3 regions of the Priestia megaterium genome follow, and region 3 is predicted to be linked to each of the others. Evidence: predicted binding sites of a transcription regulator. Region 3 holds the regulator's gene; each other region holds the start of a gene.
The links. The regulator Rex, encoded in region 3, represses fermentation and respiration genes when NADH is low (regulators of the CRP and FNR family bind a similar motif). The targets are predictions, from matches to a motif close to TTGTGAAATATTTCACAA.
Positions count from the first base shown of each region.

Region 1: CEQ83_RS25110 (AtpZ/AtpI family protein) is a predicted target of Rex. The motif match lies at 2,131-2,148, and genes of this name have one in related genera.
Region 2: CEQ83_RS12920 (DUF1641 domain-containing protein) is a predicted target of Rex. The motif match lies at 3,088-3,105, and genes of this name have one in related genera.

Region 1 covers NZ_CP023317.1:4,888,017-4,895,460, forward strand. Annotated here, with positions in the region: gene CEQ83_RS25090 (F0F1 ATP synthase subunit B) at 1-183, opposite strand, end outside; gene atpE (F0F1 ATP synthase subunit C) at 286-498, opposite strand; gene atpB (F0F1 ATP synthase subunit A) at 589-1,299, opposite strand; gene CEQ83_RS25105 (ATP synthase subunit I) at 1,318-1,689, opposite strand; gene CEQ83_RS25110 (AtpZ/AtpI family protein) at 1,696-1,917, opposite strand; gene CEQ83_RS25115 (S8 family serine peptidase) at 2,215-4,407, opposite strand; gene wecB (non-hydrolyzing UDP-N-acetylglucosamine 2-epimerase) at 4,475-5,626, opposite strand; gene upp (uracil phosphoribosyltransferase) at 5,649-6,278, opposite strand; gene CEQ83_RS25130 (serine hydroxymethyltransferase) at 6,493-7,444, opposite strand, start outside.
Region 2 covers NZ_CP023317.1:2,564,534-2,571,977, reverse strand. Annotated here, with positions in the region: gene CEQ83_RS12935 (NAD-dependent malic enzyme) at 1-328, shown strand, start outside; gene CEQ83_RS12930 (AEC family transporter) at 341-1,297, shown strand; gene CEQ83_RS12925 (NAD(P)/FAD-dependent oxidoreductase) at 1,345-2,523, opposite strand; gene CEQ83_RS12920 (DUF1641 domain-containing protein) at 2,557-3,009, opposite strand; gene CEQ83_RS12915 (hypothetical protein) at 3,439-3,855, shown strand; gene CEQ83_RS12910 (ammonium transporter) at 3,852-5,135, shown strand; gene CEQ83_RS12905 (IDEAL domain-containing protein) at 5,270-5,467, shown strand; gene CEQ83_RS12895 (hypothetical protein) at 5,764-6,141, shown strand; gene brnQ (branched-chain amino acid transport system II carrier protein) at 6,181-7,444, opposite strand, start outside.
Region 3 covers NZ_CP023317.1:206,267-213,710, forward strand. Annotated here, with positions in the region: gene tsaB (tRNA (adenosine(37)-N6)-threonylcarbamoyltransferase complex dimerization subunit type 1 TsaB) at 1-19, shown strand, start outside; gene rimI (ribosomal protein S18-alanine N-acetyltransferase) at 33-482, shown strand; gene tsaD (tRNA (adenosine(37)-N6)-threonylcarbamoyltransferase complex transferase subunit TsaD) at 479-1,495, shown strand; gene CEQ83_RS01205 (ABC-F family ATP-binding cassette domain-containing protein) at 1,751-3,685, opposite strand; gene CEQ83_RS01210 (redox-sensing transcriptional repressor Rex) at 4,144-4,782, shown strand; gene tatA (twin-arginine translocase TatA/TatE family subunit) at 4,836-5,021, shown strand; gene tatC (twin-arginine translocase subunit TatC) at 5,037-5,792, shown strand; gene CEQ83_RS01225 (YdiK family protein) at 5,819-6,046, opposite strand; gene CEQ83_RS01230 (CPBP family intramembrane glutamic endopeptidase) at 6,043-6,771, opposite strand; gene groES (co-chaperone GroES) at 7,071-7,355, shown strand; gene groL (chaperonin GroEL) at 7,423-7,444, shown strand, end outside.

The DNA.
Region 1 (7,444 bases), 350 kb from region 3:
CTTTTCTGCTTCATCAATCTCACCGGCAATATGCTCTTCACGTTTTTTCATGATTCCCATTACAGGACCAAACGCGAATTTTTGAAGTAACGCAAGTAGGATAAGGAACATCACTAATTGGAAAAGAATATCTCCACCATTAATGCCTGCTGCTCCTAACACAAACATGTTCGACACGGCCATGTTCACTCCCTTCAGAGACTCCACATATATAATTTACTTCTTAAAGACATAAAGTAATGGCGAAGGTTCTTTTGAATGATCTTCGCCACATGTAACACATTATTATTTACCTTGTACCATGAATGCAATAACTACGGCGATAATTGGAAGCGCCTCAACTAAGGCAACCCCAACGAACATCATTGAAGTTAATGTACCACGTGCTTCTGGTTGGCGAGCTGTGCCTTCAATCGTCTTAGAAACGATAAGACCGTTACCAATACCAGCACCTAGTGCCGCTAAACCAATCGCAATTGCAGATGCTATTAAACCCATTTTATAAAGTCCTCCCTTAATATATATGATTTTGTTTAACTAAGTTTTGTTTTGTCCAAATTGGGTATTACTTGAACAAAGCTTTATAAATTAATGGTCGCTACTCACTTTGTGAGATAAATAAACCATCGTTAACATTGTGAAAATGAAGGCCTGAATTGCGCCTACAAAAATACTGAATCCTTGCCATAAAAGCATTGGGATAGCAGCTCCAATTGTACCTAGGAAGCCTGTTGTTGCTAAACCAGCTAGCAAGCTTAACAAAATTTCCCCAGCATAAATATTACCGTAAAGACGAAGGCCAAGCGTTAACGTATTGGCAAACTCCTCGATAATCTTAAGCGGGAATAAAAATGCCATTGGCTTGAAGTAATCTTTCGTGTATGCAGAGAAACCTCGCATTTTAATACCATAATAATGTGATAGTACAACTACCATAACGGCTAACGTCAGCGTAATTGCTGGATCAGCGGTTGGCGATTTCCACCATAAGTTATGGTCAATCACGATGGCGAATGGAAGACCCAACATATTTGACACAAAAATGTACATAAGTAAAGTTACACCTAGCGTCAAAAAGCGGCCACCTGTTTTCCAATCCATATTGCTATTAACGAGTCCTTTAACAAAATCTAAGACCCATTCAATAAAGTTTTGTGCACCGCTTGGCTTCATAGCAAGAGTACGAGTACATAAAACTGCAATTAAGAATACAATAACAGAAGCTACGGTAACCATAAGCAAGTTACTTTGACTAAAAGTAAGGCCTAGAAACTCTATAGTTGGTGATTCATGACCCAACTGTGTTCACCTCTCTTTCTATCTTCTACGCATATTTTGAACAACTAAATCTATGATAATGACAACATAATACGTCATTAATCCCACAACTACACTAATAATATGAAAGGTTTTTGGATAAGAGATGGTAATCACAACTGCGAGAGCAGCTGTTGCAAATCTTACAACAGTCCCAATTGAACGGGGCTTTTTCCCCTCATCCAACGCCTGTCCAAACTGTTCAAACTTTCTTACTAAGTTCCACAAATTATACAAACTCAGGGCGGTTCCTAAAATTAAACCTGCAAAAACAGCCTTATAACTTGTAAATCCCCAGCCGAGAACGTATAATGCTAACAAATACAATATGTATGAACGAAGTCTTGGAAAAACGTGCTGCAAATCCTGCATGAATTATTAATCTCCTGAAAAAAAATGGTGGACTGTCCGCAGCATCATAAAAACACCTGCTGCTAGCCCTGAAAGAAGGCCTAAAATCAAAAATAGTGGTTCGGTGTCAAGCCATTGATCAGCCCATCTTCCAGAGAATAAGCCAATTAAGACTGAACCTGCTAACTGTGATAGAATGATTGACACTAATGCCATCGCTTGCAAAGGATGACGGTTGCGATCTTTCATAAGCTCATACCCCTTTTGCAAAATTTTCTTTTTTCCGAATTCTCTATCGTTTTCATAGCTCAATATATGATAGAAAGGCAAAAAAAATTGCTAAAAAAGGTAAAAACAGCTAATAAAATACGCAGAAATATCAACGGTTTTCACAGGTTGAAAACCTTATCATTTATATTCCCTGTAAGCATACAATAGCGTATATTTAATGTCAATGTGTTTAAGCTAAAAACTTCACAATCTCTTCTTATTGTTCACATTTCTGCCACACATAAAACCTCTTCAAATGAAAACATTTAAAGAGGTTCATTCAATCGTTATTGTACTGTGTACAACCTGCTCTTGTCTATGCTTTTTCACAAATGCAAATATTTGGTACACTCCTGGTACAAGCGATTCATCAATCGTTATTTTTCGTTTTCTCATGCCTCTTTCTACATCCACGTCAACATCTAAATACGATACAAACTGTAAAGACTGCTTATCAAAAAGAGCGACGCCTAACTGATCTGCTCCTTCAGGCAAAAACAGTTCATAGCTATACGTATTTTTCTCTTTTTCCGCTGCTACTTGCAATCCCATGACACGAGGATAATCTGGAATGCTAATCATGTACATATAGGGAAGCGAAAATGTTTCACGTGAATCATTTATTTCCAAATATCCGTCATATATACCTTTATTTTTAAAACGGGGCTGCACCGATAAAGTGACAGCTATCTCTTTTGTCTGACGGGGTGGCACCGTGACGGGTAATGGAACATCCCAGTTCACTCCTTCATCCCTTTTTGGAACGTTTAAGCGATACGTTTTTGCTTTATCAGACTGGTTATCAATTTTAAAAGATAAAACTTTCTTTGATGGACGCGTAAAAATACCAAAAGATAAAGAAGATGGATAAAACAAAGATTCTGCTGTGACGGCTTTTGCTATTTGAATTCTTCCCGCTCCTTGTTCATATACGCGATACGTTTGACCGTTTAGCTGCTGCATTACTTTACTGGTGTTCATCAATGAAGCTTTGACTTGTTCAGGAGACCAGTTCGGGTGAGCTTGTAAAATCAGCGCACACGCTCCAGCTACATGGGGCGCAGCCATACTTGTGCCATGCATGCGTTCATATCCTCCAGGAACTGTACTATTAATGAAGTAACCTGGTGCGACGACGTCTGGTTTGATTCCCCAAGTAGTCGTTACAGGCCCTCTTGAACTGAAAGATGTGAGCAAGTCTTGCACCACTTGCTGGCCAGTGCGTAAGTACGGTTGTTGAGACTGAATGTGTTGGGTAATGGTGTCACCGCTTTTTTTACTTACCCATATCACGGGAATATTTACTGACTCTTTTAGTTTACTGACTATGCTTTTTTCTGTCGGGCTATATAAAATAACCGCTTTTGCTCCCGCCTGTTCAGCTTGTTTAATCTTTTTTTGAACCACATTTCCTTCTGCTTTTAGCAAAATGACGTTACCCGACGCATGCTTTTGCTCTTTGGAATCTTCTTCATTTATTACACGCAGCGTTTGATTAAACGTCCATGGACGAGACCCTTCTACTGGCGCCATCATAATTTTTTCTTTGTTAAATCCAATTGTTAGAAATTGAACTGTTGTCGGAGAAACAGAAGCGCCAACGGAAATAGCTTTTCCCGCTGTACCCGGAGAGCCCACCGTCCATAAACCTGGACCTGAATTGCCGCTAGATGTAACCGTTACAATTCCTTTTTCAACAGCTCGATCTAACGCTAAGCTTGTTGGTAAATCAGGGCCATTCACATCATTTCCTAATGATAAATTAATAATATCTACATCATCTTGAATTGCTTTTTCAATAGCTAGGATAACACTTTCAGACGTTCCAGCTCCTCCAGGTCCAAGAGCTCGGTATGCATAGATTTCCGCTTGGGGTGCTACGCCTGTAATATTCCCATTCGCTGCAATAATACCAGCTACATGAGTACCGTGCAGAGTCGGTTCTCCTTGCTCACGAGTGGTTTCCATCGGCTCATAATCTTCATCTATTACATCGTAACCCCCTCTGTAGGTTTGTTTTAAATCAGGATGAGAATAATCAACCCCCGTATCAATAACGCCTACTTTGATCCCTTTTCCTGTTAAGCGCTGATTGTGAGTATCAAACAAGCCTCTTACCTGTTCTGAGCCAATGAACGTTACGCTATTTTCTTCTGTAACCTGATAGTTTTTAATAGAATGTGAACTAATAATAGATGGATTCTGAGATAGTTTTTCCAAATCCGAGATGGAGCCGTTTAATGAAAGTCCTGTAAACACCGTGTGAAATTCGCTCTTAATCTTTATATTAGGATAATTTTTTTGTAGCTGACTTTTAAATTTCGTGAATTTTTCTTTTTTAATCATCACAATGATTGATTTTTCCTGATGATTCATTTCTTGTTTTATAGAAGGAAATGTCGGATTGAGCGACATTTGCCCTCCCCCACTCCCCAATATAAAGCTAATCATTAACCATTTAATCCACATAAAAAAACACCTCTCACACTATCGTGTCTCAAAGAGACGCTTTTCATGTGAAAGGTGTTTAGAAATCTTACGAAAGCGGATTAAAAGCTTCCGGTCTGTTTTCACGGCGGTTGAAATAGTAGCTAATAGCATCACAAATGCGTTTAGAAGCTAAGCCGTCTCCGTAAGGATTCGATGCTTGTGACATTTGCTTATATACGCCTTCATCTATTAACAGCTCTTTTGCTAGCGTATAAATCGTTTCTTCTTCCGTGCCTGCTAGTTTGAGCGTTCCTGCTTCAATTCCTTCCGGGCGCTCTGTTGTATCGCGAAGTACCAATACAGGTACGCCTAATGAAGGAGCTTCTTCTTGAACACCGCCCGAATCTGTCAAAATAATATGAGCGCGCTCAGCGAAGTTATGGAAGTCAATTACATCTAACGGTTCAATTAAATGAATGCGCGGGTCATTTCCTAAGATATCGTTTGCTGTTTCTCTAACTACTGGATTCAAATGAACAGGATACACAACTTGCACATCTTCATGTTCATCTACAATACGCTTAACAGCACGGAACATATTTTTCATTGGTTCGCCTAAATTTTCGCGGCGATGTGCCGTTAACAAAATAAGACGATCATCTCCCAATTTCGTTAACACTTCATGCTCATATGTCTCTTTTACTGTTGTTTTTAACGCATCGATAGCTGTATTTCCAGTCACAAAGATTCGCTCTTCTTTTTTGTTCTCTACTTGCAAATTAGCTGCAGACTTATCTGTTGGAGCAAAGTGCAAATCAGCGAGAACACCTGTAAGCTGACGGTTCATTTCTTCCGGGTATGGAGAATATTTATTCCATGTGCGCAAACCTGCTTCAACATGCCCGACCTGAATCTGATTATAAAAAGCTGCTAGCCCAGCAATAAACGTCGTAGTTGTATCACCGTGTACAAGTACCATGTCCGGCTTTACTTTTTTCATTACGTCGTCCAAGCCTTGTAATCCTCTGGTCGTTACGTCCATAAGGGTTTGGCGATCCTTCATAATGTTCAGGTCATAGTCAGGCTGAATGTCAAAGATGCTCAATACTTGGTCTAACATTTCACGGTGCTGAGCCGTTACTGTAACAATTGCTTCGAACTCTTCTGGTCGCTTTTTAAGCTCTAATACTAGAGGAGCCATTTTAATTGCTTCTGGTCTTGTCCCGAATATCGTCATTACTTTAATTGGCTGCTTCATGTTCATCACCCAAATCTACAAATTATTTTGTACCGAATAAACGATCCCCTGCATCACCTAAACCTGGAACAATATATCCATGGTCATTTAATTTTTCATCTAATGCTGCAATGTAAATATCTACGTCAGGGTGTGCTTCTTTTACAATTTCCACGCCTTCAGGAGCAGCAATTAAACACATAAATTTAATGTTTTTAGCGCCTCTTTTTTTCAGAGAGTTGATTGCTTCTACAGCTGACCCTCCTGTTGCAAGCATAGGATCTACTACAATAAAGTCACGCTCTTCTACATCATTAGGTAGCTTTACATAATATTCAACAGGCTGTAATGTTTCTGGATCACGATATAAGCCAACGTGTCCAACTTTAGCAGCTGGCATTAGTTTTAAAAATCCATCTACCATGCCGATACCAGCACGAAGAATTGGAACGATACCAAGCTTTTTCCCTGCAATAACTTTTGACTTTGTTTTGCAAACCGGTGTTTCAATTTCAACATCTTCTAGCGGTAAATCACGTGTTGCTTCAAAAGCCATTAAGCTTGCCACTTCATCAACTAATTCACGAAACTCTTTCGTTCCCGTTTTTACATCGCGTATGTAAGTTAATTTGTGTTGAATAAGCGGGTGATCAAATACGTATACTTTGCCCATTGATATCTCTCCTTATATATAAAGATGTACACATTAAAATACCATTCAACGAATTGAATGGTACGTACTAGTAAAAACATATCTCTTGCTAATTAAATTTATACATTGCATTCATTTTACAGAAAAAAGTTTTTGAGTTCAAGCATTATTCAAAAAATGATTGAATTGCTACCACTTTCTCCATAAAAAAAACAGGCACAAAGGCCTGTCTCTCTTAAAGTGATTTATACATTTCAAACTTGCTTGTTAAAGCTTCAACACGTGTTTTAGCTTCAGCTAACTTTTCTTCATCTTCAATATTTTTAAGCGTTAATCCGATGATAGAAGCAATTTCATCCATCTCTTCTAAGCCAAATCCGCGAGTTGTAACCGCAGCTGTACCAATACGGATACCGCTTGTTACAAATGGGCTTTGCTCATCATAAGGAATTGTATTTTTGTTTGTTGTAATACCTACATCATCAAGCGCTTTTTCAGCTACTTTACCTGTCAAATTCATTGAGCTTACGTCGATTAACACAAGGTGATTGTCTGTTCCTTCAGATACAAGAGCAAATCCTTCTTTCTTTAATCCTTCTGCTAAACGATTAGCATTGTCGATGATATTTTGAGCATAGTGCTTAAACTCATCTTGTAATGCTTCACCAAATGCTACTGCTTTTGCAGCGATAACGTGCATCAATGGACCACCTTGAATACCAGGGAAGATCGACTTATCAATCTTTTTCGCAAATTCTTCTTTACATAAAATCATACCGCCGCGTGGTCCGCGTAGTGTTTTATGTGTTGTAGTTGTAACGAAATGAGCATGTGGCACAGGATTTTGATGAAGTCCTGCAGCTACTAGACCAGCAATATGAGCCATGTCTACCATTAAATAAGCGCCTACTTCATCAGCGATTTCACGGAAACGCTTGAAGTCGATTGCGCGTGGATATGCGCTTGCACCAGCCACAATTAATTTTGGTTTGTGTGTACGAGCTTTTTCTAATACGTCATCGTAGTTAATGCGATGTGTTTCGCGATCTACACCATATTCGATGAAATTGTACTGAACACCACTAAAGTTAACAGGACTTCCGTGCGTTAAGTGACCGCCGTGCGATAAATTCATACCAAGTACTGTGTCTCCAGCCTCTAAAACAGTGAAGTATACAGCCATGTTT
Region 2 (7,444 bases), 2.4 Mb from region 3:
TTACGAAATCGGACAGGCTAATAATGCATTTGTGTTTCCAGGTCTTGGTTTAGGTGCAATTGTGGTTCGCGCTCAAAAGTTTACTGAATCTATGTTTGCAGAAGCAGCCAATGCAGTAGCGCGTATAGCAGAAACAGATACAAAAGGAGATACGCTTCTTCCAAATATTAAAGATCTTCAAAAAGTATCAAAGGCGGTTGCTGTGGCAGTTGCCGATGCTGCTGTAAAAGATAACGTAGCAACTGTTACCGAAAAAAATGTAGCTGAACTTGTAGAAGAAGCGGTATGGCAGCCTGTTTATAAACCTGTTAAGGCAAGAAATGAATGAGGTGAATGATAAATGAGCATAGGTCAAATTTTTCTCATTCTCGCGCCTATCTTTTTTGCCATTTTGCTTGGTTATTTAGCAGGGCATTTTAAAAAATTTGACAAGCAAACGTCTAAGGGGCTTAACACATTAGTAACGAAGTTTGCGCTTCCTGCACACTTATTTGTAGGTGTGACGACAACGCCAAGAAAAACACTCATAGATGAATGGCCGTTTTTAGTTGCGCTGATTTTAGGCATCGTCGGGTTTTATCTCATTATATTGCTCATCGTGAAGTATGCAGGGAAGCATACGCTAACTTCTTCTTCTATGTTTGCTCTAAACTCAGCTCAGCCAACGTTTGCTTTTATGGGCATTCCGGTACTTGGAGGCTTGTTTGGTGCAGGTGCAGTAGCGATTCCAATTGCCATCACAGGAATCGTGGTGAACGCGATTTTAGATCCGTTGGCAACGATTTTGGGAACCGTTGGCCAAAGGGGACGAAAAGAAGGGGAAGAGAAAACAAGTTTATTCAAAGTAACGGTTCATTCTATTTTGCATGGTCTATCTGAGCCTTTGGCATGCGTCCCGTTAATTGGAGTGATTTTAACGCTTTGCGGCTTTCAGTCACCTAAACTGTTACAGGATATGCTTGATCAAATTGGAAGTATCACATCCGGAGCAGCTTTGTTTGCGGTAGGAGTAACGATTGGAATTGGAAAAATTAACTTCAGTAAAGGCGCGCTCGGGATCGCTGTCTTAAAAGTAGCAGTTCAACCGATCGTTATGCTTGGAATTGCAGTATGGATAGGGTTGTCTTCAGATGAAGTGACAAAAGCTATTTTACTGGTAGCTTTTCCTGGATCTGCTGTAGCTGCGATGATTGCTTTGCGGTTTGAAAGCATGGAAAACGAAACGGCCTCTGCTTTTGTTATTAGTGCTATTTTATCGCTGGTTACGCTGCCGCTTCTTATTTCTTGGCTTATGTAAATAAAAAAAAACGAAAGAGGAATTTCCCTCTTTCGTTTTAAGACGGATTAATAAGCTAATGCGAATAATCCTTTGATATGAGATAAGTAACGAACGTTACTTGCTTCTTTCATAAGTGATGCTGGTAAACCTTTTAATTGCGTTTTGTTTCCGCCGATTGTACCAATTGCATCTTTGCGTCCAAGACTTCCTAGTGTACCAGAGAAGACAGGAACGAATGATTCCATTGCTCCGCCGCGAATAGCTACTGCTAAGTTCACGCCTACAACTTCACCCATTTGCCAAGCTAATTGAGCAGTAGGTGGGTAAGGGCGACCTTCTGGACCCATTACAACCGCTGAGTCACCAGCAAGGAATACATCTTTATGAGATGTAGATTGTAAGAATTCATTTACAAGTGCACGACCGCGGTTTACTTCGATACCTGAGTTAGCAACTACAGAGTTACCTTGAACTCCGCCAGTCCATACCATTGTTTTTGTTTCAATTTTGCTGCCGTCTTTAAGTTCAACAGTTGTAGCATCCATTTTTGTTACAGGTGTACCAGTAACAAATGTAACGCCACGTTTTGTTAAGCTTGATTGAGCACGCTCTACTAATTCAGCAGGGAAGCCTGGAAGAACTGTAGGAGCTGCTTCTACACAGTATAGAGAAATTTCTTTTGGATCCACACCGTGTTTTAGGCATAGGCTTGGCATTAAGTCAGCGTATTCACCAACAAGTTCGATACCTGTTAATCCGCCACCGCCAACTACGATTGTACCGTCAGCTTTATTTTTTGTTTTGCTGTATTCAGCGATACAAGCTTCTACGTGTGCACGTAAACGGTTTGCATCATTTACTGATTTAAGAACGAAGCTGTGCTCTTCTAAACCAGGGATACCGAAGTAAGCAGTTTCACTACCTAAAGCTGTAACAAGGTAGTCGTAGCTTAATTTTGTACCATCTTCAAGAGATACTTCACGTTGATCTGGTGAAATTTCTTTTACCGTTGCAATTTTTAAATCAACGTTGTAGTTTTTAAGTAATTTATCAAGTGGTAAAGCTACCGCTTGTTCAGAAACGCCGCCTACAGCTAGACGGTGTAATTCTGTAATGATTTGGTGAGTAGCAAAACGGTTCACTACTGTAATTTTTGCTTCATCCGCACTTAGGTGTTGGCGAGCTGTCATTGCAGTTAATAAACCACCGTAACCGCCGCCTAAAATTAAAATATGTTTTGACATAGTCGATCCTCCGTCCACACTTTTTAATGAAAATTATTTTTGTTTTTCGTTTGTAATGTCTAAATACGCTTGTGCAAAGCGGAATAGTTTTTGAGCTTGTGGATCTTTAAGCATGCGTAATAAACCGAATAAACCGATTGAATTAGAAGCATTTGCTTCTGCACGATCGTTTGCTTCGATTGCAGTAGCTGCAAGACCTTTTACTGTTCCTTCTACTGGCTCGATAAATTCTTTTACTCCACCAAGTAGATCTTCTTTTAATACGTCGTCAGTTAATAATGATTGCGCAACGTCGTAAGTTTTTGTAAGCACCGTTACCATTTCAGATAATTTTGGTAAATTATCTACAAGAACAGTAAGAGCTTCTTGTACTTCAGGCTTTAACAATTGATCTAACACATCCGCTTGACCTTTGTTAACCGCCGCTTCTGTTTGTACAGCAGCATTTTCCTCTGCAGCTGATTTTTGAATAGTTGATTGAGACATGAAAAGTCCTCCTTTGCTGGATACTGTTGCATATGTAGTTCCTAGTTATCTGCTAGACTTTCAAACTACATTGTGAAGTTGTGAAATCTTGCACATAATTCTATTTTAATTTTAATACGAGATAAAATCAACTCATTTCGTTGAAAAAATAAGTGAAGAACCTCGTAACCCTTTGTTTAATAAAAGTTTATAAAAAATAAAGCGAATAATTGCCTAGGTAAATAAAATTAAAATAGGGAACTAACATAATTCCTCTTCCTACGATAAAACAAATAACGTCATATTTCAACACATACGAACTTAATATTCTATAAGTAGTAAAAAGATAGGGCGCATTTACTATTTAAAGAGTTTTCAAAAAATTACATTGACTTACTATAGTGTTCTACATATAATCTAAATATAACATCTTATGTAAGGAGATATAACATGGTTATAGTGGATGAACTTTATCATAATGTGGTCATTACATTGCCTCAATTAAAATTAATTGAATTTATAATGAAGTTAAAAGAAGCTAAAGCACAAGAAATAGAAGATATAAAAGCGAAAATTAGTAAATACGAAGAGAAGAAACGTGCTGAAGAAGCTTGGTACCAATCACTATCACCGTTTCGTAAATTTTTTACCGGGCGTCCTTTAAGTCAGCATCAAGCGGTCGAGTATATGGTATACGTAAAGGAACGCTTTAAAAAAATTGATCACCTTAAAGCACAAATGCGAGAACTTCATGAAGTTCTTGAATTAATAAAAGCGGAAAATGAAGAAACAAGTGAAATTACGCTTTCGCCTGCTATTGTACAAGAAATAAAACGACTAAAAAGCAGTGGAGGCGTTGGGATATGAGTGTTAATGAACTAAGTTTAGGTATAAATACGACGTGGGTTGTATTAACAGCGGCGATGATTTTGCTAATGGAAGGCGGCTTTGCCTTGCTAGAGGCAGGTTTTGTCCGATATAAAAATAGCGTCAATATTATTATGAAAGTATTCGCTGATATTACAATAGGAACGCTTTGTTTCTATTTAATTGGGTTTGGATTAATGTACGGAGATGATTTAGGCGGAATCGTCGGTAAAAGCGGTTTTGCGCTCTCAGGTAATTTATCGCACCTTGACATTCCAATTGGGCTTGAAACATTTTGGCTGTTTCAATGTGCGTTTGTTATTGCGGTCATTTCTATCGTTTCTGGAGCGGTGGCAGAACGAATTAATTTCCGCGCATACCTTTTATATGCGATTTTAATGACTACATTTATTTATCCTATAGCCGGCCACTGGATTTGGGGAGGCGGATGGATTAGTAAGCTAGGAATGCTTGATTTTGCCGGTTCGGCAGTTATCCATGCTCTTGGCGGTTTTTCAGCTTTAGCAGCTGCAATAATGATTGGACCGAGAAAAGGGAAGTTCACGAAAAATGGAATTAGTTCTGTTTCTCTTCCAAGCAATTTGCCGCTTGCATCAGTTGGTGCTTTTTTATTATGGTTTGGATGGTTCGGGTTTAATGCAGGAAGTACGCTAAGTGCCACTGACGTTAGAATTGGTCACATTGCTATTGTCACAATGTTATCAGCAGCAGCAGGCGGAGCAGCTACTTTATTTTATACTTTATTTCGCTACAACCGTTCAGATGCACCTTCTGTAATAAATGGATCGCTTGCCGGACTGGTTGGCATTACGGCCGGGTGCGCTTTTGTTAACACACCATCTGCTATTTTTATTGGAGCTGTATCTGGCTTATTAATGATGGCAGCTACAAACTGGCTCGAAGCACGTCAAATCGACGATCCTGTAGGAGCTTTTCCTGTACACGCTGCTTCGGGAATATGGGGCACGTTGGCTGTGGGCTTGTTTTCTACAGACGGCGGTGTGTTTACAGGAGGGGGCTGGACGTTATTAGGTGTTCAACTTCTCGGATTAATTGCTCTATGCGCTTGGGGATTTGTTACGACGTGGATAGGGTTAAAGGTTATTTCCTTGGTGGTTCCGCTTCGATCTACGGAAGAAGAAGAAGAAGTGGGCTTAGACATCAGTTACCACGGTATCATGGCAGCTCATCAAGCTCCTGAATTTATTGAATATGAAAACTACTATGCGGAAGTAAAAGAAAAAGCCGCAGATTCGTAATAAAAGGCCGCGCCTTATAACAAAAGGGCGGCCTTTTTATGTGGAAAAAAATAGATGTAAAATACTTGGTTTAAATGATTGAAAAGTCAGAATATTTGTGTTATATTATAAAAAAGCCAAGGAGTTGATTTCTTATGAAAAAGAATTTACTTAATTCACCGCAAAAATCCAACGGAAAGGTGCTTGATGCATTATTCGCTGAGATGATTTTAGACAAGGCGATTGCAGAATTTCGTAAAGCACAGCTAAAAGAAGAAATCGACCGCACGCTATTGATGAAAAATAAAGAAGAGTTTTTAAAACTCTCATCAGAACTTAAACAAATTTCTTAATTACTTACTATACTTCACACACCATCTATTTTAGATGGTGTGTTTTATTTTTGAGACCTACTAAAAGGGATTAATTAGTAATAATTATGGACTTCCATGTACGCTTAATGGGTTTACAGGATCTCGAAACGGGGAAACCGTTCCAGAGTTCAAATTTGATAACTATTATCCACCAGCAAACGGAGCGGAACTATATCAAGTGGTAAATGAGGAAGAAGTACTTTTAGCTACCTACGTGGCAGAAGAAAAACGATTTGTACCAGCGGTTGCTAAACCAATGTAAAGGAATGTTTTTTATGATTCGAAAAGGTTTGTATGCAGCATATAATGAACGAGACTACGAATGTTATGAAACGGAAAACGGGTGTGTAAAGCTGATTAGCTATGATAAAGGCGATGTAGCAAATGGATTCATTCCATACAATGACACGACTTTTACAAAAGAAGTTCCTCGTGATGCTGTTGAAGAAGTGTTTTTTGTAGCTCCGTATGCTACTTATCAAAATGAAACGTTTGGTGTGTCAGCTGCTTCTGATGGTCAAGTGCTTTTGACCACATCTGAAAAAGAAAAAGCTGATAAATATCATTTTCAACGAACGGATAAATATCTATATGAAAAACGTGTGTTAAAGGAAGAAGTGAAGTTAACGGAGAAAAAAACTCCTTATTCATAAGACGCCAAAATAAAAAGAGGATGCACTCGCATCCTCTTTTTATTTAATCAATTTTCTTGAAGTGTTTCTGTTCGTATTATCATTTGTACGAAGGAAGGTAATGCCAAGACCGATTAATCCTCCTACAATAGCAGGAACTACCCAGCCGAGACCCACTCCATACATAGGTAGAATCGATGTAAACAGATCGTTTACTGCGGCAATTTTGAATCCAGCAGCATTTAAGCCATCAAATAAACTAACGATAAACGTGAACAGAAGGCTTACTTGGTAAACTTCAGAACGTCCTTTAAATAAAGGATGTAAGAATGTTAAAGCAATTAACACAATAGCTAACGGATAAATAGCTGTTAAGACTGGAACCGAAATAGCGATTAATTCCGTTAGGCCAAAATTTGCTACAACGGCACTGAAAGCTGATAAAATGACAGCAATCAACTTATAAGAGACCTTTGGAAACAGCTTATGGAAAAAAGATGAACAAGATGTTACAAGACCTACACTTGTTGTTAAACAAGCAACGGTAATCATCAGACCTAAAAGAATTCCTCCGTAAGAGCCAAAGTAGTAATTTGATACTTCAGCCAAAACCGTACCTCCGTTATCAAGACGTCCAAGCTCTGATACGCTTGAAGCACCCATATAGGACAATGCGCTATAAATAAGAGCTAAAATAACGGCAGCGATAGCCGTAGCTTTTGCACAAATTGTAATAATTTGTCGGTTGGTTTTTGCCCCTTTTTCTTTAATTGCATTAATAATAATAATTCCAAAAACAAATGATGCTAATGTATCCATTGTTAAGTAGCCTTCTTGGAAGCCTTTGAAAAATGAGTGTGTTGTATAAGCTTCGCTTGGTGCTTCGAACTTTCCAATTGGGTTCACAACGGCTACAACTACCAATATTCCAATAAACGTTAATTTAATAGGTGTTAAAACTTTTCCTACTAAATCGACAATTTTCGCAGGATTTAGCGAAAAAAAGCACGTAATCGTAAAGAAAATTACCGTGAAAATGATAAGGGGAAGGTGACCTGAATTTTCTGATAAAAAAGGCTTAACGCCAATTTCAAACGAAACACTTCCCGTTCTTGGCATTGCAAAAAGCGGTCCGATTGCCAAGTATAAAATCGTAGTAAAGATAATACCGAAAGCTGGGTGTACGCGACTAGCTAAAGACTGCAGATCCTCTTTTCCGGAAAAACCAAATGCGAGAACGCCTAGCAGAGGCAGACCTACACCCGTTACTAAAAATCCAGCATTTGCTGACCAAATATTGCTTCCAGCAGACTGACCTAACATT
Region 3 (7,444 bases):
TTCACAGCAAAAAGGATAAAAGAAGGTATAACATGAAACTAACAATTAAGTTTCGTTTAATGGAAGTTAAAGATATTGATCAAGTAGTGAAAATCGAAGAGAAGTCTTTTACGACACCTTGGAGTGCAGAAGCATTTCAAAATGAGTTAACCAATAATCAATTTTCAACTTACATTGTGATGGAAGAAGGAGAAAATATTATTGGTTATTGTGGAACGTGGATTGTTATTGACGAAGCACATGTAACCAACATTGCGCTATTGCCAGACTACCGAGGCAAGGGACTCGGTGAATTGCTGCTCCGCAACGTGATGGACGTTCTTCGAAAACTAGGTGCTACGTCAATGACATTAGAAGTTAGGGTATCTAATCATATTGCACAATCATTGTATCAAAAGCTAGGTTTTAAACCTGGAGGTATTCGTAAGAATTATTATTCTGATAACAATGAGGATGCATTAGTTATGTGGGTGAATTTATGAATGAAAATCAATTAATTTTAGCATTAGAAACAAGCTGTGATGAGACAGCAGCAGCTGTGATTCGAAACGGTCATGAAATTGTAGCCAATGTGGTGGCCTCTCAAATAGAAAGCCATAAACGATTTGGCGGTGTCGTACCGGAAATTGCATCTCGTCATCATGTAGAACAAATTACAGTAGTAGTTGAAGAAACTTTAAATCAAGCGAACTTGACGTTTGCAGATATAGATGCAATAGCTGTAACGGAAGGACCAGGGCTTGTGGGAGCACTTCTTATTGGCGTAAATGCAGCCAAAGCGCTAGCATTTGCACATCAAAAGCCATTAATTGGTGTTCATCATATTGCAGGACATATTTATGCAAATCAGCTAATCAAAAAACTAGAATTCCCGCTCTTATCGCTAGTTGTATCTGGCGGGCATACGGAGCTTGTATACATGGAAAGTCACGGTCATTTTAAAGTGATCGGTGAAACAAGAGATGATGCAGCAGGAGAAGCCTACGATAAAGTAGCCCGCACGTTAAACCTTCCATATCCAGGCGGACCTCATATTGACCGCCTTGCACATGAAGGAGAGCCATTAATTGATTTGCCGCGTGCTTGGCTAGAAGAAGGATCCTATGATTTTAGTTTCAGTGGATTAAAATCAGCAGTTATTAACACTGTCCACAATGCGAAGCAAAAAGGTGAAGAGATTCTTCCACAAACACTTGCTGCTAGCTTTCAAGCGAGTGTCATTGATGTGTTAGTAACTAAAACGATTAAAGCTGCAAAGGAATATAACGTTAAGCAAGTTTTATTAGCAGGAGGAGTTGCTGCTAATAAAGGGCTTAGAGCAGCGCTAGAAGAGGCATTTGAACCCCTATCAAATATTGAGCTTATTATCCCGCCGCTATCTCTATGTACGGATAATGCCGCAATGATTGGAGCAGCAGCAAGCGTACGATTTGCTCAAGGAAAACGTTCAGATATGTCATTAAATGCAAACCCCGGTTTGGACTTGGAAGAGTAAGTGACGAATGAGATTTATTTCTCATTCGTCTTTTTTTGTGGATAAAAATGATTTATCAACAATATTCAATAAATTTAGAATTGACTGTGGATAATTATGTGGAAAAGTCCGTGCACTCAGTACACGGACCTGTTATCAACAAGTTTTAATTATGAAAATCAGACAGATATCCACTATTTATTCACAGAGTGGATAAAGCTTGCTCTTAAGCGCATGAACAAGTAAATAGGATGAATAGATACGCAAAAATATAGGCTACTCTTCTAGAAGCAGCTGTAATTCTTCCCACTCTTCCATTAATGTGGATAACTGTGAAGAAATTTTTTCATTTTCACCGTTTAATCTTGATACTTCTTCGTGATTTTGATAAATTTCAGGGTCACAAAGAAGTTCTTCATTCGCCGCTTGGGCGGCTTCTAATTTGTTTACTTCAGTTTCAATTTCTTCAATGCGGCGCGTTCGCTGTCTCATCAATTTCTTTTGTTCTTTATCTTGTTTATAGGACTGTTTATCTACTTTTACCGTACGTTCTTCGTTTGCTTTTATATTTTCTAATTCTTTGATTTCCTCTATTTCTGCTTTCTTTTCTACATAATAGTCATAATCTCCAAGAAATTCTTCTACTCCTTCAGGAGATAGCTCTGCTATTTTATTGGCAATACGATTAATAAAATAACGGTCATGTGAAACAAATAATAGAGTCCCTGGGTAATCAATTAACGCATTCTCCAGTACTTGTTTGCTATCTAAATCAAGATGGTTAGTAGGTTCATCCAAAATTAAGAAGTTAGCTTTTTGAAGCATAAGCTTCGCAAGAGCCAAACGTGCTTTTTCACCACCGCTGAGCGTGGAAACGATTTTCAGTACATCATCACCTGAAAACAGAAAATTTCCAAGCGCTGTACGGATTTCTTTTTCAGGTTTGGCTGGGTAGTCATCCCAAAGTTCATTTAAAACGGTTTTATTAGACGTTAAATTGGCTTGCTCTTGGTCGTAATAACCAACCATTACGTTTGAGCCAAAAGAAATGGTTCCAGTCTTGAAGCTTAGTTTATCCACAATACCTTTTAATAAAGTTGATTTCCCAACTCCATTAGGACCAACCAACGCAAGGCTTTCACCTTTTTTAATCCGAAGGTTTGCCTCTTGCACGACATATTTGTTTTCATCATACCCGATAGACACGTTTTCGAGATTTAAGACTTCATTTCCGCTTTGACGCTCAATTTCAAACGAAAAACTAGCTGATTTTTCACCTTCATTAGGTCGGTTTATTAACTCCATTCGATCGAGCTGTTTACGTCTGCTTTGCGCACGTTTTGTAGTCGACGCGCGGGCGATATTTCGCTGAATAAAATCATTCAGTTTTGCGACTTCATCTTGCTGCTTTTCGTACTGACGCAACTCTTTTTCATAGCGCTCGGCTTTTTGTACGAGGTATTTAGAGTAGTTGCCCGTGTACTTCACCGTTGTTTTTTGTACGACTTCATACACTTGATTTACGACTTTATCAAGGAAGTAACGATCGTGTGAAACAATTAAAATAGCTCCTTCATACCCTTGCAGAAACTGTTCCAGCCATGCTAAAGTTTCAATATCTAAGTGGTTGGTAGGCTCATCGAGAATAAGCAAGTCTGGCTTTGTTAAAAGCAGTTTTGCAAGAGCCAAGCGCGTTTTTTGCCCACCGCTCAAGGAGGAAATAGGGGTGCTATAGTCAAAGTTTGAAAAACGGAAACCGTGAAGAATAGATCGTGTATCCGCTTCATATTGATAGCCGCCTAAATCTTTGAACGTTACTTGAAGCTGATCGTACTCTTTGGTTAGTTTTTCGTATTGAACTGAATCATTAAAAATATCTGGATCGCCCATCTTCGTTTCAAGCGTACGTAATTCTTTTTCCATCTTCTTTAACGGAGCAAAGACAGTCATCATTTCTTCCCATATGGAGAGTGTTGACTCAAGAACTGTATCTTGTCCCATATAATCAATGGAAACACCCTTAGGTTTAATAATTTCTCCGCTGTCATAGGAAAGCTGCTCAGCAATAATTTTTAATAAAGTTGATTTACCAGCACCGTTTCGTCCCACTAGGGCAATGCGGTCTTTTGATTGTACTTCTAACTTTATATTCGATAAAATGGGTTCTGCCCCATAGTATTTTGTAATACCGTTCAATTGTAGAATAATCATTTTTTCACCTCTAGTAGTATATCCATAGTGTATTTTAACATATTTTTAACTACAAGTTCTTCCTACAAGCGTTTGTAATTTGTAGAGGGACAAGGACAAATGATGAAGCGAATGTTTTGATTCATGAAATAAAATGATTTTACCTGCACATTTTATACAGGATACTATGTTAAAATAAGAGATAAGTGCATCTCTGAACTTATCTATGATGGATGTGAAAAATCCGTCATGACTAACAAACGGATCCTTTGAAGGGCTAATTGCTTCGTTCTACATACCGACTTTAAGGAGTGCTGAATAGACAAAAGCCGTCGAGGTGTGAAGCGGAGTATATATAAAACAAGAGAAAAGAGAGAGAATTGGAAGCGCTACCTCAAAGCGGTTGATGCTTTGTGAAAGGTAATGCAATATGACTTGAAAATGTTAGTAATGACATACATGAACTGAGGGGGTACAACGTGAACACTGAACAATTAAAAATACCACAAGCAACGGCTAAACGATTGCCGCTTTATTATCGTTTTTTGAAAAATTTGCATGCTTCTGGTAAACAGCGTGTGTCGTCAGCGGAGTTAAGTGAGGCAGTGAAAGTGGATTCTGCTACTATTCGTCGGGACTTTTCTTACTTTGGTGCATTAGGAAAAAAGGGATACGGCTACAATGTGAATTATTTACTTACATTTTTCCGTAAAACGTTAGACCAAGATGAAGTAACGAAAGTAGCACTGATTGGCGTAGGGAATCTAGGAACGGCCTTTCTAAATTATAATTTTATTAAAAATAATAACACCAAAATTGAGTGCGCTTTTGATGTGATAGAAGAAAAAGTGGGTACAAAAGTGGGCGACGTGCCGGTCTATCATCTTGACCAATTGGAAGATTATATGAGTGATGACATCTCAGTAGCGATTTTAACCGTTCCTGCTACTGTTGCTCAGCAAATTACTGATCGTTTAGTGAGTTGCGGAATTAAAGGAATTTTAAACTTTACTCCTGCACGCTTAAACGTACCGGATGAGATTCGACTCCATCATATTGATCTTGCTGTAGAATTACAGTCGCTCGTCTACTTTTTGAAAAATTATCCTGTTGAATAAGGCGGACTGTGTTACGATTTCCTTAAGTCTAAATTAATAAGGAGAGTGGGAATATGGGGATTGGAGCAGGCAGTTGGATTATTATTGCGATTGTAGCACTGCTTATTTTTGGACCGAAACGGTTACCGGAGCTAGGAAGATCAGTGGGCCAAACGCTTAGAGAGTTTAAGCATGCCGCTAGCGGTGCATCAGAAGATCGTGAAAAAGATAAACAGCGTCAAGTAGATGACAAAGAGTAAAAGGGTGATCATAGTATGACCGAACAAGAAATGTCAATATATGATCATATAGGAGAGCTGCGAAAACGCATTTTAATTGTTTTATTTTTCTTTGTGATTGCCACAATTGGCGGCTTTTTTATAGCGGATAAGGTTATTGTCTATTTACAGCATGCTGATGAGGCAAAGAATTTAACGATGAATGCATTTCGGTTAACAGATCCAGTTAAGATTTATATGCAATTTGCTGTTATTATCGGCTGTGTACTTGCAGCTCCTGTTGCACTGTATCAACTTTGGGCATTTATTAGTCCTGGTTTATATGAAAAAGAGCGTAAGGTAACGCTTGGATATATTCCTGTTTCCATTTTTCTCTTTATCGGCGGTGTCTCTTTTTCTTATTTTGTGTTGTTTCCATTTGTCGTCGATTTTATGACGCGCGTTTCTGATGAGCTGAATGTAAACCAAGTGATTGGCATTAATGAGTACTTTTCTTTTTTAATGCAGCTCACACTGCCTTTTGGCCTGTTGTTTCAGCTTCCTGTCGTCGTGATGTTTTTGACGCGTTTAGGAATTATAACGCCTATGTTTTTATCTCAAATTCGAAAATATGCCTATTTCGTACTGCTAGTTATTGCCGCACTTATTACACCACCGGAATTGCTCTCGCACATGATGGTGACAGTGCCGCTCTTAATTTTGTATGAAATCAGCATCATTATTTCCCGCATTTCGTATCGCAAAGTGTTAAAGGCAAGGGCAGAGCAAGAAAGAGAAGATGTTAGTATGTAAAAAAAACCACTGAAACAGTGGTTTTTTTATTTGGATGAATCATCTTGATTTTTATATTGCTGCTGCAATTTTTTAATTTTGTAGTGCAAGATAAAGATGCGAACCGCAAACCTGAAATCGAATGCGGCTACGAGTGCAAATAAGATTGTGGGGAAATTCCAGACGGTTTCCTGGGCATTTTGAATTGCCAAGTAGGTGAATAAAATCCCCATAATAATATAAATAAACCCTCGTGTTAAAGGGATATTCTTCATAAAAACATGCCTCCAAAAATGAACTGCATTTGTTCTGCTTGTTTTTGCATTTCTATAATTTTATCTGCAAAAATAGTTTGAGATAAAATAACGATTGTATTCATCAAAACATGAGCAATAATAGGTACAACAATTAGTCTCGTCCTTGCATAAAGGAATGCAAATACAAATCCCATAGCTGTATACACAAGTAAATGTTTAAAATCCCAGTGTACCGCAGCGAAAATAAGGGAACTAATAAATGCAGAGATAAAGAAATTGTATCGTTTGTGAAGAGAACCAAAAATAATCTTTCGGAAAATAATCTCTTCTAGTATTGGTCCAATAACAGACGTAACGACAATAAGGAACGGCGTTGCTTTAACAAGATTAACAATATTTTGTGTGTTTTCAGATACTTGGGTAATGCCAAGAGCGTGCTCAATCATACCTGCTACAGCTTGACCAGCCATAGCGAGAAACACCCCAAGGACTGACCAGACAACAGCAATCGTTTTTCCAGCATGTTCTATACGCATGGACATGTCACGGCGCAGCAGCAGTAAGACAATAAGTAAACCAAGGATAAAGCTAATGATAGTCCAATAAGTCAAAAGCATGACATTCGCTGTTCGAACTGGATAGTCATCAAACATTCCTGTTAATTTTAACAGCGGTATACCAACAACTCCTGAAAACTGCATAAGGATGTAGGTGAGGATAACATACCAATAACGTTTTTCCAATCTTCTATACTCCTTTAAAAGGTTTTTATGTATATATGTCGAAGAAGTACTGTAAAGTTAGTAATTTCTTCTTGCTCGTATTGTAACATACATATTATTGAACAGAGAAAAGAATGCTTTATTTCTCAAAATCGTCGAAATCTAAGACTATTATATGTAGTTGTCGTAAATTTTAAATTTTTTTTGTTTAATACTTGCAAAAAAAACCCACTTTGTTTTAATATAATAATTGTGTTAGCACTCGTTGAGGTTGAGTGCTAATAAAAATGCAAACATATTATTTGAGGAGGTTGTTTCACTTGTTAAAGCCATTAGGTGATCGCGTAGTGATTGAACTTGTAAAATCTGAGGAAAAAACAGCAAGCGGTATCGTGTTACCGGACAGTGCAAAAGAAAAACCACAAGAGGGTAAAATTGTTGCTGTTGGTACAGGCCGAGTATTAGAAAGCGGTGAGCGTGTAGCTTTAGAAGTAGCTGCGGGCGATCGTATCATCTTCTCAAAATATGCGGGTACTGAAGTGAAATACGAAGGTACTGAATACTTAATTTTACGCGAAAGCGATATTTTAGCTGTAATCGGCTAATTTTAACCACAAACTTATCATACGTAAAAAATAGATTATTAAGAACATCTTGAGGAGGTCAAGGAACATGGCAAAAGACATTAAATTTA